Regions from separate parts of the Blautia sp. 1033sp1_1033st1_G9_1033SCRN_220408 genome, predicted to be linked through region 2. Evidence: riboswitches for the same ligand, from Rfam matches in the RefSeq annotation. Region 2 holds a riboswitch; each other region holds the start of a gene.
What was found. Region 2 has a riboswitch for cobalamin ahead of AB5916_RS00915 (Ig-like domain-containing protein). Riboswitches for the same ligand answer to the same signal wherever they lie in the genome.
Positions count from the first base shown of each region.

Region 1 (3,156 bases), on a different contig from region 2:
TCGGATGCTTCTTCTTTGGTGTCTGCTGCCTCTGCCCATACCGGCAATGTCATAGGAACTGTCATAGCAGAAATACTTAATGCTGATACTAAAATGGCTAATGAACGCTTCATAACTTTCTTTTCTCCTTTATGGTGATGTGGTCAAATGGCCACATGTCCGTTTATTTTGCTAAGCTGTCGATAGCTGCTTTTGTATGCTCTACATACAGCTGTTCTACTGCATCGATTCTTCCAAGTCCTTCGATCTGGCAGTCTACGCTGTCAAATTCTCCGGATGCCTCAAACATGCTCTTCCAGGAATCGTCGTCATCTCCAGCCATATCATTGTTTGCATGATCACCTGCAACAACCATCAGCGGACGAAGAATCACTTTCTTGAAACCAGCATCTTTTACTTTAGCGATTACAGCATCGCATGCTGTGTCTTCCGGCTCACCCTCTACAGTACCGATGAATGCGTTTGTAAATCCAAGGTTCTCCATCTGTGTCTGCATCTGGTCGTAAGTAACATTTGCTGTATGGGATGTTCCATGACCCATAAATACGAAAGCTGTACCATCTTCAGCAGCAGCTTCCATGCTGTCATAATCTGCAGTCTTTACAGCCTCATCTGTGATAGCTTTTGCTACAGCTTCTTTATCCTCATTGATCACTGTAGCATCTTCTCCAACCTCACCCAGCATTGGCTCTGCAATAGCTACAGACTCGAATTTGTCTTTATATTCCTCAATAGCAGCTGTCATCTCATCATACTCTGCGCCATGCATCAGGTGTGTAGGCTGTACAACCAGATTCTTAACTCCGTTTGCAACTGCACGGTCAAGTGCCTGCTGCATATTATCGATATGCTCATCATCTCTTGCCTGTACATGGTTGATGATGATCTGAGCTGTAAATGCCCTTCTTACAGACCAGTCCGGATATGCTTCCTGAAGTGCATCCTCGATACCCTTGATATCCTGTGCACGGCTATCATTAAAAGAAGTACCAAAGCTTACAACCAGAATCTCATTCTCACCGATCTCATCCTGGTTTCTCGGATCATCCTTGGAAGCGTCTCCTGTATCTCTTCCGAAATACTCAGGGCTTGCCTCTTCTCCCTCTACCAGTTCCTTCTGTGCATCTGTCAGTGCATCCCATGCTTCTTTTGCTTCTGTGCACTGTGCATCTGTATCGTCTGTTCTCTCCTGTACGTAGATCGCATCAATAAGAGCTGCCACTTTATCTGCTGCCTCCTGGTCTGCGTCCTCAGCAGATGCATCATCTGTTTCCTCTGCATCGTCTGCTGCTTCTGCGTCGTCTGTTGCTTCTGCGTCATCTGCTGCTTCTGTGTCGTCTGTTGTCTCTGCTGCGTCCTCTGTCTCTGCAAATGCTGCTGTTGCTGCACATGTCATGCTTGCTGCCATGGATACAGACAGGAGCAGTGCCATAATTGTTTTGCGCTTCATTATTTTTTCCTCTTTTTTTCGTATTTCCGGACGAACTATGCATAAAAACAGCGGTCACATTTCTGCGACCGCAATGCTTCTCATCAACATATTCGTTCCTTTTGTCAGATGCTTCTCCCTCTTCGCAGAAGTATACCGACAGTAAACTATATGATCATATAATGTTATGAGAATACTGGTTCTGTGTCCCGCAGATCCACAATCCCACGCAAAGGCAGTTCTCCTGACTTCGTTCTACACTGCTTCCCCTTCCCGGTCTCCCAGTGGGCTCTGAAGCAGCTCCCTTACACAGTGACGGCATCGTTCCGGATTCACACCGGATTCTCTTTTACGCATCATGAAATGATGCTACCTGTACGCTACAACTTTATACATATTCAATTCGGATATCTAATAGTTATCATATAATTGTGTCTTTTCTATGAACAAAAAATGTATATACAGTAAACATAAGATAGATAATCCAGAATGCCAGACTTAGCAGGATTCCTTCTTTCAGCAATGGTGCATGATAAGTAAGGGTAAGGGCATGATTTCCTTCTTTTACTTTACATGCAAGGAAGCCTAAGTCCCCTTTCTGCAGCTTTGTGTCTTCTCCATCGATCTTAAGACTCCATCCATCCTCATAAGGAATCATAAAAAGTACATATCCATCTGAAGCCGCTTGGATACTGCCTGTTACCAGTGTGTCCTTCTGAGGGGCATCCAGCACAACCTTTGATCCCTTCTTTGCCTGGGATTTCCCAAGGCCTGCCGCACTTTCCCTGTCTTCTCCATCCTCCAGCACAATGGCATTACTTAAAAACTTCTTCCGGATCTTTTTATCCGCTTCCCGCAGGCTGCTTTCTGATACCGTTTCATCATAAAACCTTGCCACATCGCTTTCCCGTACATTTTGATACAGATACATACTGCCAAACTGACGGATCAGCGTATATTTGCTGCTATCCAGGCTGCTATTCTTGGAGATCAGGTATCTTACCCCTGTAAAGGCTGCAAACCAGTTGTTCATAGCATTATCCCAAAAGGTATACCTGTTCCGGTCTGCATAATAAAAGCTTGGGATACATGTGTTTACAAAATCCTTTACATTGCTGTTCATTACAGAATTATAGGTGCTGACCCCTCTGTACCCCTGAGCCAGGGAATCCATGGAAATCGTCGCAGACGAAAAGTCCTTTTCCACCCGGTAAAAGCTTTTGTCTGTTTCCCTTAAAAATCCCAGAATGTCCTGGATGTCCTGACTGTAAAGCTCCCGGAAATATGCCTGGGGCTTGTCAATAAAATCTCTTGCCTGCTGCTCGGACGGATCCTCAACGATCTTCTCAAGATAATCATCCGTTACCTGCACCACTGTTTCTGCCGGTGTATCCTCTTTTTTCAGGGACATTCTGTCTTCATAGCCAACAGTTCCCTCACAGATCACATTCGCAGCCATAGCCAGTGCCAAAAGGCTAAAAAGCACCTGCTCCCCTTTTACTTTCAACCGGTTCACCAGCAAAAGTACAACTGCCATTACTGTTCCGGTTACAGCCGTGATCACTGCGTTCTGTCTGTATTCAGCAAAAAGACTGTCCTCATAGCCCATCCTGCAGGCTTTATACATAAAGATACAAACCAGAACCACACCTATAATGCTGGCTCTGCCGCCCTTTTTCAGATAATCCCAGGTCCAGGCTGCTGCCAGAAGAATCATAGGGAGCAGC
Region 1 covers NZ_JBFKZO010000011.1:54,673-57,828, forward strand. Annotated here, with positions in the region: gene AB5916_RS09840 (hypothetical protein) at 1-113, opposite strand, end outside; gene AB5916_RS09845 (sirohydrochlorin cobaltochelatase) at 164-1,450, opposite strand; cobalamin riboswitch at 1,646-1,821, opposite strand; gene AB5916_RS09850 (YfhO family protein) at 1,851-3,156, opposite strand, start outside.
Region 1: it holds a riboswitch for cobalamin, as region 2 does, so the genes downstream of both, AB5916_RS09845 (sirohydrochlorin cobaltochelatase) here and AB5916_RS00915 (Ig-like domain-containing protein) in region 2, are expected to answer to the same signal.

Region 2 (3,156 bases):
TGAAGGTGTTTAAGGATATCGGAAAAGCACAGATTCCGGAGGATATTGCAGAAGAAAAAATAATTCTGGAGAATGTGCATTCTTCGATGGGACTGTCCAGAAATGTGAAAATCGATCACATTGTTCTGGTTGATCCGATTGCGTACTATAATATGCCGTATGTCAGAAAGCCAAACGTGGCGAAACTGATCGGAACAATAAACTGGAAATACAAAGAAAAAAATAAGCATATGCTTCTTATGGTTCCGGGGCGTATAGGTACATCTTCTCCGGAACTTGGTGTTCCGACAACATTTGCAGATATCAGTGAATTTGAAGCAATTTGTGAGATAGAAGAGAAAAAGGCGGGATATAATCCGGAACTTTCGTATGGAAGCCATATTTTTCAGGATCTGGTAGAAGCAGAGATATTGTACACCGCAGTATTTGCCAATGAAAAAACGTTACGGTTTGCACCGGAAAAACTGGCAGAATATCCTGATATTGTAAGCCTGTTTACGGAGGATCCTGAGTTGAAGCAGGTTGTTCATGTGTATGATATGAGCAAAGTATCATGCGAACTGTGTAATGATCTGCAGAACGAAAGACTGGTACTTTATCAGCAGTAAAATAAAAAAGGGGCTGTCAAACGACAGTCCCTAGAGCCTATACTACCATAAATTGAACGAGAAATCGGAATAGAGGGGAGTTGGCTGGCCGAAATAATAGTAGCGGTAGTCAGAACCTGGTGCTTTGTAATATTTTGGCTTCTTCGTTGTATGGTAGGTAACGTCGATTGAAACGGCGTTTTTCAGAGAAGCCTTCTGTCCGTTTTTGATCTTTTTAGTGAACGCCTTGTTGCCCTTTCTATAGGCAATTTCAATAAAATCTATTTTATAATTTTTAGCAGCAGCAACCTTTATCTGTGTTTTTCCGGAACGGGAAATCTTGGCACCATATTGCCAGTAACCGTTAATTTCAGAAGCGTAATCTTTTGAGCCAACTTTAAAGGATTTAAAAACTGCAGGGTGCTGTTTGAAGGTTACTTTACAGGACAGCTTATAGCTTTTCCCATTTTGATTAACTACAAAGCTGAAGGTGGATTTTTCTCCGACTTTAACCTTGTGGCCTTTCATGTGAAACTTCGTGCTTGTGCCAATCTGGATCGCATTTAATCCCTGACGTTTGTAAGCTGTGTAGTATGTGTTGGATGATTTTATGTTGGTAATGGTCGCTGTAGATGAAAGGTTCTTGATGTAAATAAAATCGAATACAGATGTGTCATCGACACCCTTGAACGGAGCTGATCTCTCAAAATAAAGGGCCTGAGTCTTAGGGCAAACAGGTGCTTTGGCAGCTGCATTTGCCAGTAATGGGGTGGCAGCGACTAATAACAGACATACAAGAAAGCCGCAAAGTGTCTTTTTCATTTTCTTCATTTCATTTTCCTCCTTTTTTGCGTGTTAATGATGGTGAATCTTTTTTCTCCTCTCTTATGGATTTTAAAATATGTTTTTATTGTACCGTACCTAATCGGTTCAGTCAATAGAGTATATCGATTAGGTACGGTATACGCAAATCTAAAAAACGATTGCATATCTTTTTTTTCTGTAGTATCATCCAATTAACAAACAGACATATTTAAATGGAATGCGGTTCATATCCGCAGCGGCGTCCTTGCCACCGTAAAGTCGGGTCTTTTTATATGTGTCTCATCGTGCATTTTTTATCTCAGGGGCGATATGAAATGCATAACCAAGAATAGCTTTTAACGCTATTCTTTATATTTATGCCCTCTTTTCAGAGGGTATTTTTTATACGAAGGAGGAATAATAACATGAAACACCGTCAATCCCGTTTTCTGGCACTGCTTCTTACTGCAGCTATGACATTAAGTTCTCCTGCTGCTGCTTTTGCCGGTACTACAGACGATACTTGGTTCTCTGATGGACTTGAGAATTTTACAAGTACACCAGATGAAAACGAAGAATCGGAAACTATTACTTTTAGTGATAAGGAAAATACCTGCTCCCCGTCTGAAGAATCTGCTTCTGAAGAATTCCTTACAGAGGATGTTTCTTCAGATTTTGCAGATACATCAGATTTTTTTACAACCATAACTGATACAAACAGCTCTATCGGTGAAAAGACCGAATATACAGATGCCTCTTACGATACGGATAATTTCACTTTCAGCGGTGGAGCCGGGCATATCACAATCACCTGTCCCTCTATAGAGATCAAAAATGGCGTTATTTATGGAAACATTCGATTTTCCAGCAGTTCTTATACCCAGCTGGAATCTAATGGAGTCACCTATTCTCCGGTTTCTACTGAAAATGGATCCCTGTTCCAGATTCCTGTAGTTTTAAATGAAGATATGGAAATTGCCGGAACTACCATAGCAATGGGAGCACCACATACCATCACTTATTCCATTCATATTTCTCTTGATACTGCCAAATTGCAAAAATTTTCCCCGGAAGATACAGCCGCAAAGTGGATTAAAGACAACTGCGATAACATCTTTGCAGACTGTTCCGATGCCTACAAAGCAGTCATCACCAAAGATGGCGATACCTACACCATTCCTTACCGGGCTTCTGACAATACCATTATTGCATCTGGTATCAAATTATTAAGACCGGACAAAAGTCTGTATCAGAGTGGCTGGTTTTTCAATACAACGGAGTGCTTTTCCAGACCTTCTAAAACATACCCCACATCCGCCACTTATTCTTTCAGTAATGTCCGTTTCATCAGTCAGACAGACACAGAAATGACTGCAACCTTAAAACTCTACGATCCTGCTACCACAAACTCGGCGATCAAGAACAATACCGCCACGGCTCTCGCTTCTTACACCTATACCTGGATCGTTCAGCCTAAAATCGAGCCTTATTCTGTAACTCTCGAGGCAAAGGATGCGGATGGAAATCCGATAACGGATCCTGTCTATACAGTAACAGACAACTACGGCAATGTTATTACTTCAGCTGACGCTTCTGTTTATCAGCTGTATGCGGACCGCACCTATACCATTACTGCTTCTGCTGAAGACTATACGGCTGAAGATGGCTCTGAGCAGGCCGTAATAAAAGATTTTATCCCATCTCAAGATGAAACCAAAACCTTTACTCTGACCCAAAGCCCGGAAGCAAAAGCCCAAAAGTGGAT
Region 2 covers NZ_JBFKZO010000001.1:188,408-191,563, forward strand. Annotated here, with positions in the region: gene AB5916_RS00905 (PEP/pyruvate-binding domain-containing protein) at 1-608, shown strand, start outside; gene AB5916_RS00910 (hypothetical protein) at 651-1,418, opposite strand; adenosylcobalamin (AdoCbl) riboswitch at 1,600-1,733, shown strand; gene AB5916_RS00915 (Ig-like domain-containing protein) at 1,817-3,156, shown strand, end outside.

Region 3 (3,156 bases), on a different contig from region 2:
ACAGGTATCGGGTTTTGCTGCAAACACAAGCCTGTAGGTGTACTCAGCCAGAGGCTGTGCACTGTTATCATTGATGGCTGCATCCTCCACAGAAGGGTCATACAGCTTCAGCGTGGCAGTTACCTGCTGCTCCTGGGTTCTCTTTGATGTATCCAGAGAATACGTCTGGGATTTTGCTGGCTGCTGTTTAACAGTAGATTTAAAAATGCTCCAGTCTGAGAAGAACCATCCGCTCTTATACTCTTTTGCACTTGGTCTTTTTAGGCTGATGCCAGAAACAGCACTCTTGTAGCTATTGTAATATGCAACATGATAGGTGCTTCCATCTTTTGTAACTCCGCCTGTTGTTGAAATCACATCATCCACATAATTCCTGTAAAGGAATTTTGCAGCCTCAGCAGCCTGGTCCGGTGCCTGAACTTCATCGCTTACCTTGGTTACTGAAGAAGAAAGGATCTTCACATAATGGTCTGTCCAGGTTTTATCTGTTTTTCGGGCAGCTACCTGGAACAGGGTATCCAGTTTATCTACCGCCAACGGCCAGAAAATATGCTTTGTACCATCCTCCGATGGTCTGTAAGCGATCAGCTTATCATCCTTTTCATTGACTGCATCCAGTGCATCCCCCACATACAGTCTGTCATAATCCCCGTTTTTCAGTGTGACAACTGCATCAATCTCTCCATCCTTTACAAGCAGGGTGCAGGCTTCTGCCGGAAATCCGCTATCTGCCTTTACAGCTGCCTGGTAGGTACCATCCTCCAGTCTGTCCGGAGCTGGCGTTACCATAGGCACATTCAGCTTAATATGAATGGTATAAGTAATATCATGAGCAGCTGTCATTGCCACAGTAGTTCCTGTGATCTCCATATCCTGGTTGAGAACTGCAGGAACCTGAAAAACAGATCCTGTATATTCTGTACCTGAAACCGGCAGATACTCATCTCCATCTACAACCAGTTTATTATAGCTGCTGCTGGAAAAAACCACTGTTGCAGTTACTTTTCCTCTTGTAATGGTCACCTTCGGGCAGGTAATCGTAACTTTTCCTGAACCGCCTTGGAAAGTAAAGGATTCTGGAGTATAGGTTCCGTCCTGATATTTTTCTGCAGAACTGGCAGCCAGCAGAAGGTCATCCTGTACATATTCCTCTGTATTACCATCTGTCAACTCGAAAGACGCATCCCCGGTATCCGGATCAGAAGGTTCTTCACCGCTGGTAAATACATCCTCCACTTCGCCCAGGTCATCTTGACCCTGCACATCTGAAACATCAGCGTCAGATTCCTCCTCGTCCACATCCTGAATATCCAGAACATTCTGTGCCTCTGCATCTGCTGAAAATTCCTCTGCTGCAAATGCAGGAGATATAGATGTTACGGTCATTGCTCCTGTTAGCAAAAGTGCTAAAAGAGCATTTGACTTTTTCCTCATTGCTACTTCCTCCTTTGATAAAATTAGGTACTCGCTGCTTGTAGAGGCAGGAGTCCGCTTACATCGGATATACACGTTTCTGTGCTTTGCGTGGAATTTTAGTGAAATAGGAACATTACAAAGTAATCTCCTCTTACACACAAAAAAGCCTGCTTTCATTTGAAAACAGACTTCCTTCAATCCTTAATCTTTCTCTGTGGTATTTAAGCTGCAATAGGGGATTTATTGCAATACAAAAATACTTGTACCAGGGCGCATAAAAATCCCCCTGCCACCTTTTGATCTGATTATTTGGGTGAAAGTGCTTTCATCGGAAGCTTTTCATCGGATATTTCCAGCAGGTTTCCTGGCTTGCAGTTCATCGCTTTGCCCCCTTCTCAGACTGTCGTCCAATGGATTTACTGGCATTGCTCCCTGCTTACAGTGACCGGATCGCTCAGGATTTCCACCTGATTCTCTTTTACCCTTCACAGTTAATCTGCGTAGGCACTGAAAACATATATATTCATCTCATATGATAGCAACTTCTAACCAAAAATCAAGTCATAAAACCAAATTTTATACATAAATCTATGATCAATTAAAGTGTAAGTAATTACATTTACACTTTGTAAACAATGGATGGATCCTGTACAATGCTGAATCCCATACCGTATACTCCCGGGCCGGTGTGGCTACCTACACTGAAGGACAAATGATCGTAATAAACCTGTACCTCAGGGAACATCTCCTGGAGCATAGCCTGCCATTCTCTGGACTCTTCCAGACTCAGACCTGACCCTGCTGCCCCGATCCTTACATATTTAGGATCGATCCCTGGAAAACGTTTTTCCAGATCCTCTTTCAGTGCCTTCAGCATGATGGCTTTTGCCTTCTTCATGCCTCGTGTTTTGGCAAAGGCATCCAGCTTCTCTCCCTGAATCGTAAGTACCGGCTTGATATGAAACACAGTACCAAGAGCAGCAGCTGCAGGCGTGATCCTGCCTCCCTTTTTCAGATATTTCAGATCATCAACTGCAAGAAAAATGCTGGAATCATAGGCTCTTTTTTCCAGATCCTCACGGATCTCTCTGGCAGATCTGCCCTCGTTTGCCATATGCAGTGCTTCCATTACAGCAATACGCATAGTAACAGAAATACGATGGTTATCTGCTACCTGTACCTTTCCCTGAAAATCCTCTGCAAGTCCAATGGCAGTAGCACAGGAACTGCTTAAACCACTGGACATGGGAATATGGATGATCTCATCATAGCCCTTAGACAGGATCTGCTTCCACATATCCATCACATCACCAGGGGAAGGCTGGGATGTAGATACATCATGACCTTCTATAAGACTTTCATAAAAAAAGCGTTGCTCCAGATTGATTCCTTCATAATATGTTTGTTCGTCAATGATCACCGGCATAGGAAGTAAAAATATCCCCAGCCTGTCTGCTTCTTCTTTAGTGATACCGCTGTTACTGTCTGTCATTACGGCAGTTTTCATACCTTAAGCTCCCTTCCAAAACCCTTCTGCTCTCTCCACCAGGAAGACTACTCTTCTCTAAGGAGTAAGTTATCATTAGGTTTAACTTCTCATCTAACATCTTGCAAATTTTCCTGCATTCGATATAATCAAAATAATCCTAACCGTTCAGTACCTTGCAATTACCTATCAGGAAAATGCATTCCAAAACACCTTCGGTGCTGGCTTTTGATTACAAATAATCACATGTGACG
Region 3 covers NZ_JBFKZO010000009.1:30,201-33,356, reverse strand. Annotated here, with positions in the region: gene AB5916_RS08560 (Ig-like domain-containing protein) at 1-1,434, opposite strand, end outside; cobalamin riboswitch at 1,753-1,943, opposite strand; gene AB5916_RS08555 (DegV family protein) at 2,036-2,923, opposite strand.
Region 3: it holds a riboswitch for cobalamin, as region 2 does, so the genes downstream of both, AB5916_RS08560 (Ig-like domain-containing protein) here and AB5916_RS00915 (Ig-like domain-containing protein) in region 2, are expected to answer to the same signal.

Region 4 (3,156 bases), on a different contig from region 2:
AAGTATGTCTGGCACACATTATCAGCTCTTCCCAGACCAGTATTTACCAGAACCTGGGGCTTCATATCGGCGTCCATGAAGGGGAAGACCATACAGGGGAATCCATTGGCATGATCCGTTTTACCCCTTGGGAGGCAGTTGTGGTAGCTGCTGATGTGGCAGTGAAAAGTGCAGATATACAGATCAGTTTTATGGACAGGTTCTGTGGCTCTGTGATCATTACCGGAGGGTTAAGCCAGGTGCAGACAGCTGTAGAATCAGTAGTTAAATTTTTTGATGAAGTTCTGGATTTTAAAACCTGTTCCATTCACAGAAGCTAGGGAGACAGTATGAGAAAATTATTTTTGATGGGCAGAAGTGAAGCCGGGAAAACATCCCTTACCCAGGCTCTGAAAGGAGAAGAGCTTCATTACAAAAAGACCCAGTATACAAAGTCAGATGAGGATACCATTGATTCCCCGGGAGAATATGCGGAGTCCAAGAGATTTAGCGTAGGTCTGGCCTGTTTTTCTTTTGAAGCAGATGTAGTAGGGATCGTACAGGCCGCAGACGAGCCATTTAATCTTTTCGGGGAAGGATGCCAGTCCTTTATTCTGCGTCCTCTTATTGGGATCATCACGAAGATCGATTCCCCTTATGCCAATATCCCTATGGTACGCCAGTGGCTGGAGAATGCCGGCTGTGAACGGATTTTCCTTGTGAACAATGTGACCCGGGAAGGAATAGATGAGCTCCTTGATTATCTTTCTCAGGATACACCGAAGCTTACCATGGAGGAGGCCAGGTACAGACAAAGCCTGGGACTTAATGAGTGGGGTCCTATTCCGGCGGAAGCAAAGTAGTCTGATTATTGACACTAAAAATACGAAATGATATAATATAAAAATTGTAAATTACCAGGCGTGGTCAGGTCAGGCGTGACCTGTTAAAGGAAATCCGGTGAGATTCCGGAACCGTTTCACTGTGTGAAATGCCACAGAGGCATTTTGAGTCAGCATATCCAACACGTTGTTAAGAGGACAGAGGCTCACAGCAGATCGTGGGGCTCTGTTTTTGTTACTTATTTGTACTATTCACAGGCAATATCCCAGTTGCTGTCATCGGAGGTACTGGGAATACATTTTAACAGAGTGCAAAGTAACGATAAAATTCCAGGAGAAACCAGCTTATATATGTACATAGATCAGAATGAACCGGGATGGAATACATTAAGATTCGACTCCCGTACCTATACATTTCAGGATACCAAAAAGGAAAAAGAACAGTGTGGGGTGATCCCGCCTGAATATGTCTTTGTTGATGACAAGTGTTTTATGGGTAATGGAAAGATCAAAGAGGTAATACTTCCGCCTAAATGCAGGATCATTGGAAGGCAGGCATTTGAAGGATGCCAGTTCCGCAAATCCGTACAATTCCCGAATACATTAAAAGAGATCAAAAAGCGTGCTTTTGCAGAGAACCATAATCTGCGGCAGACAGTATTTCCTTCATCCTTGGAAATTCTTGGAGCACAGGCATACAGAGAATGTAATAATCTGAAGAAAGTTGTTTTTTCACAGCCTTCCAGATGTACAGCTATACCAGAGGGTGCTTTTGATTCCTGTGTACGGCTGAATGAAATTATTTTGCCTAAAAGCGTGCGTGTGATCGATAAGATGGCTTTTTACAGATGTAAGGAGCTTAAGAAGATCCAGCTTCCTTCCTCTTTGCGTTTTATTGGAGAGCAGGCATTTTATTTTTGTGGGCTTGAAGAATTGGTTCTGCCGCCAGGACTGGTTGAGATTGGGGATAGCGCATTTTTTAGATGTAAGAACTTGCGTCATGTAAGGATCCCCCAAAGTGTGCGAACGCTGGGACGCTGGGTATTTCATGGCAGCAGCAGGCTGGAATATCTGGATATTTTCCATGATCCTGAGTATATTGGTCCCTGGATCGTGAATAAAAGCTGTACCATCCGATGCAGAAAGGGCAGTAAAATAGACGCTTATTGTGATGAATACGAATTAAAAAGGGAGTATATCTGTGAAGAAGACCGAAAGGAAGGCTGAAGCCTTTGAGGCAGCGGATACCTTTTCCAGGTGTCATCCGCTGCTGAATTTCTTTTATTTTGCTGTTGTGCTCATATTTACCATGTTCGGTCAGCATCCGCTGATTCTTGCAGTTTCCTATGCCGGGGCTGTAAGCTATGGGATACTGCTGAATGGAGCAGGAAAGACCTTGAGACAAAGCTTTCTTTTTACATTGCCTGCCCTTTTGATCATTGCCCTTCTGAATCCTATGTTCAACCATTATGGTGTTACCATGCTTTATTATATAGAAAGCAGCGGGAACTGGGTGACTCTTGAAGCGCTGGTATACGGCGTGGTACTTGGGACGGTGATGTTTGTGGTGATACAATGGTTTTCCTGTTACAATCAGGTAATGACCAGCGACAAGTTTGTTTATTTGTTTGGCAGGATCATTCCTGCTCTGTCCTTGGTGTTATCCATGGCTCTTCGCTTTGTGCCGGAGTTTTTGCACCAGCTAAAGGTGATCCGTAATGGACAGAAAGGGATGGGCAGAGATGTATCTGAAGGCAATTTATTCCGGCGTATCCGGTATGGGCTGAATATTTTGTCTATTTTGATCACCTGGGCATTGGAGAATGCCATTGAAACCTCAGATTCCATGAAAAGCCGAGGGTATGGCCTTCCAGAACGGACTGCTTTTTCCATATACAGGTTTACAAACAGAGATAAGATCCTTGGGACAGTCATGGCCTTTTTGTCCATGATTTTTACTGTGGGCATTGCTAAAGGGGCAGCTTATGCCTCATATAACCCACGGATCCTGCTGGCTGGATTTACGATCCAGGGCAGGACGTCTCCGGTATCGGCGGGCAGTTTGTTAACTGCTGCCACCTATTTGTGTTATGGACTTTTTTGTTTTTTACCTGTGATCCTGGAGTTTACAGAACAGATACATCTGAAAAACAGCCGAAAGCATGCAGGTGCGGATATTGGTATGACCTACCGGCGGATCTATGAAGAACTGGAACAGGAAGGATAAGATTTATGAATATTGTGGAGATATGTGACTTTTGCTTTGCCTATCCTGACAGTTCCAAAAGGGTACTGGATCATACAAAGCTGAAGATCAAAGAGGGCACTTTAAACA
Region 4 covers NZ_JBFKZO010000003.1:149,779-152,934, reverse strand. Annotated here, with positions in the region: gene AB5916_RS03700 (BMC domain-containing protein) at 1-320, shown strand, start outside; gene AB5916_RS03695 (EutP/PduV family microcompartment system protein) at 330-842, shown strand; cobalamin riboswitch at 887-1,023, shown strand; gene AB5916_RS03690 (leucine-rich repeat protein) at 1,173-2,048, shown strand; gene AB5916_RS03685 (energy-coupling factor transporter transmembrane component T) at 2,023-3,048, shown strand; gene AB5916_RS03680 (ABC transporter ATP-binding protein) at 3,054-3,156, shown strand, end outside.
Region 4: it holds a riboswitch for cobalamin, as region 2 does, so the genes downstream of both, AB5916_RS03690 (leucine-rich repeat protein) here and AB5916_RS00915 (Ig-like domain-containing protein) in region 2, are expected to answer to the same signal.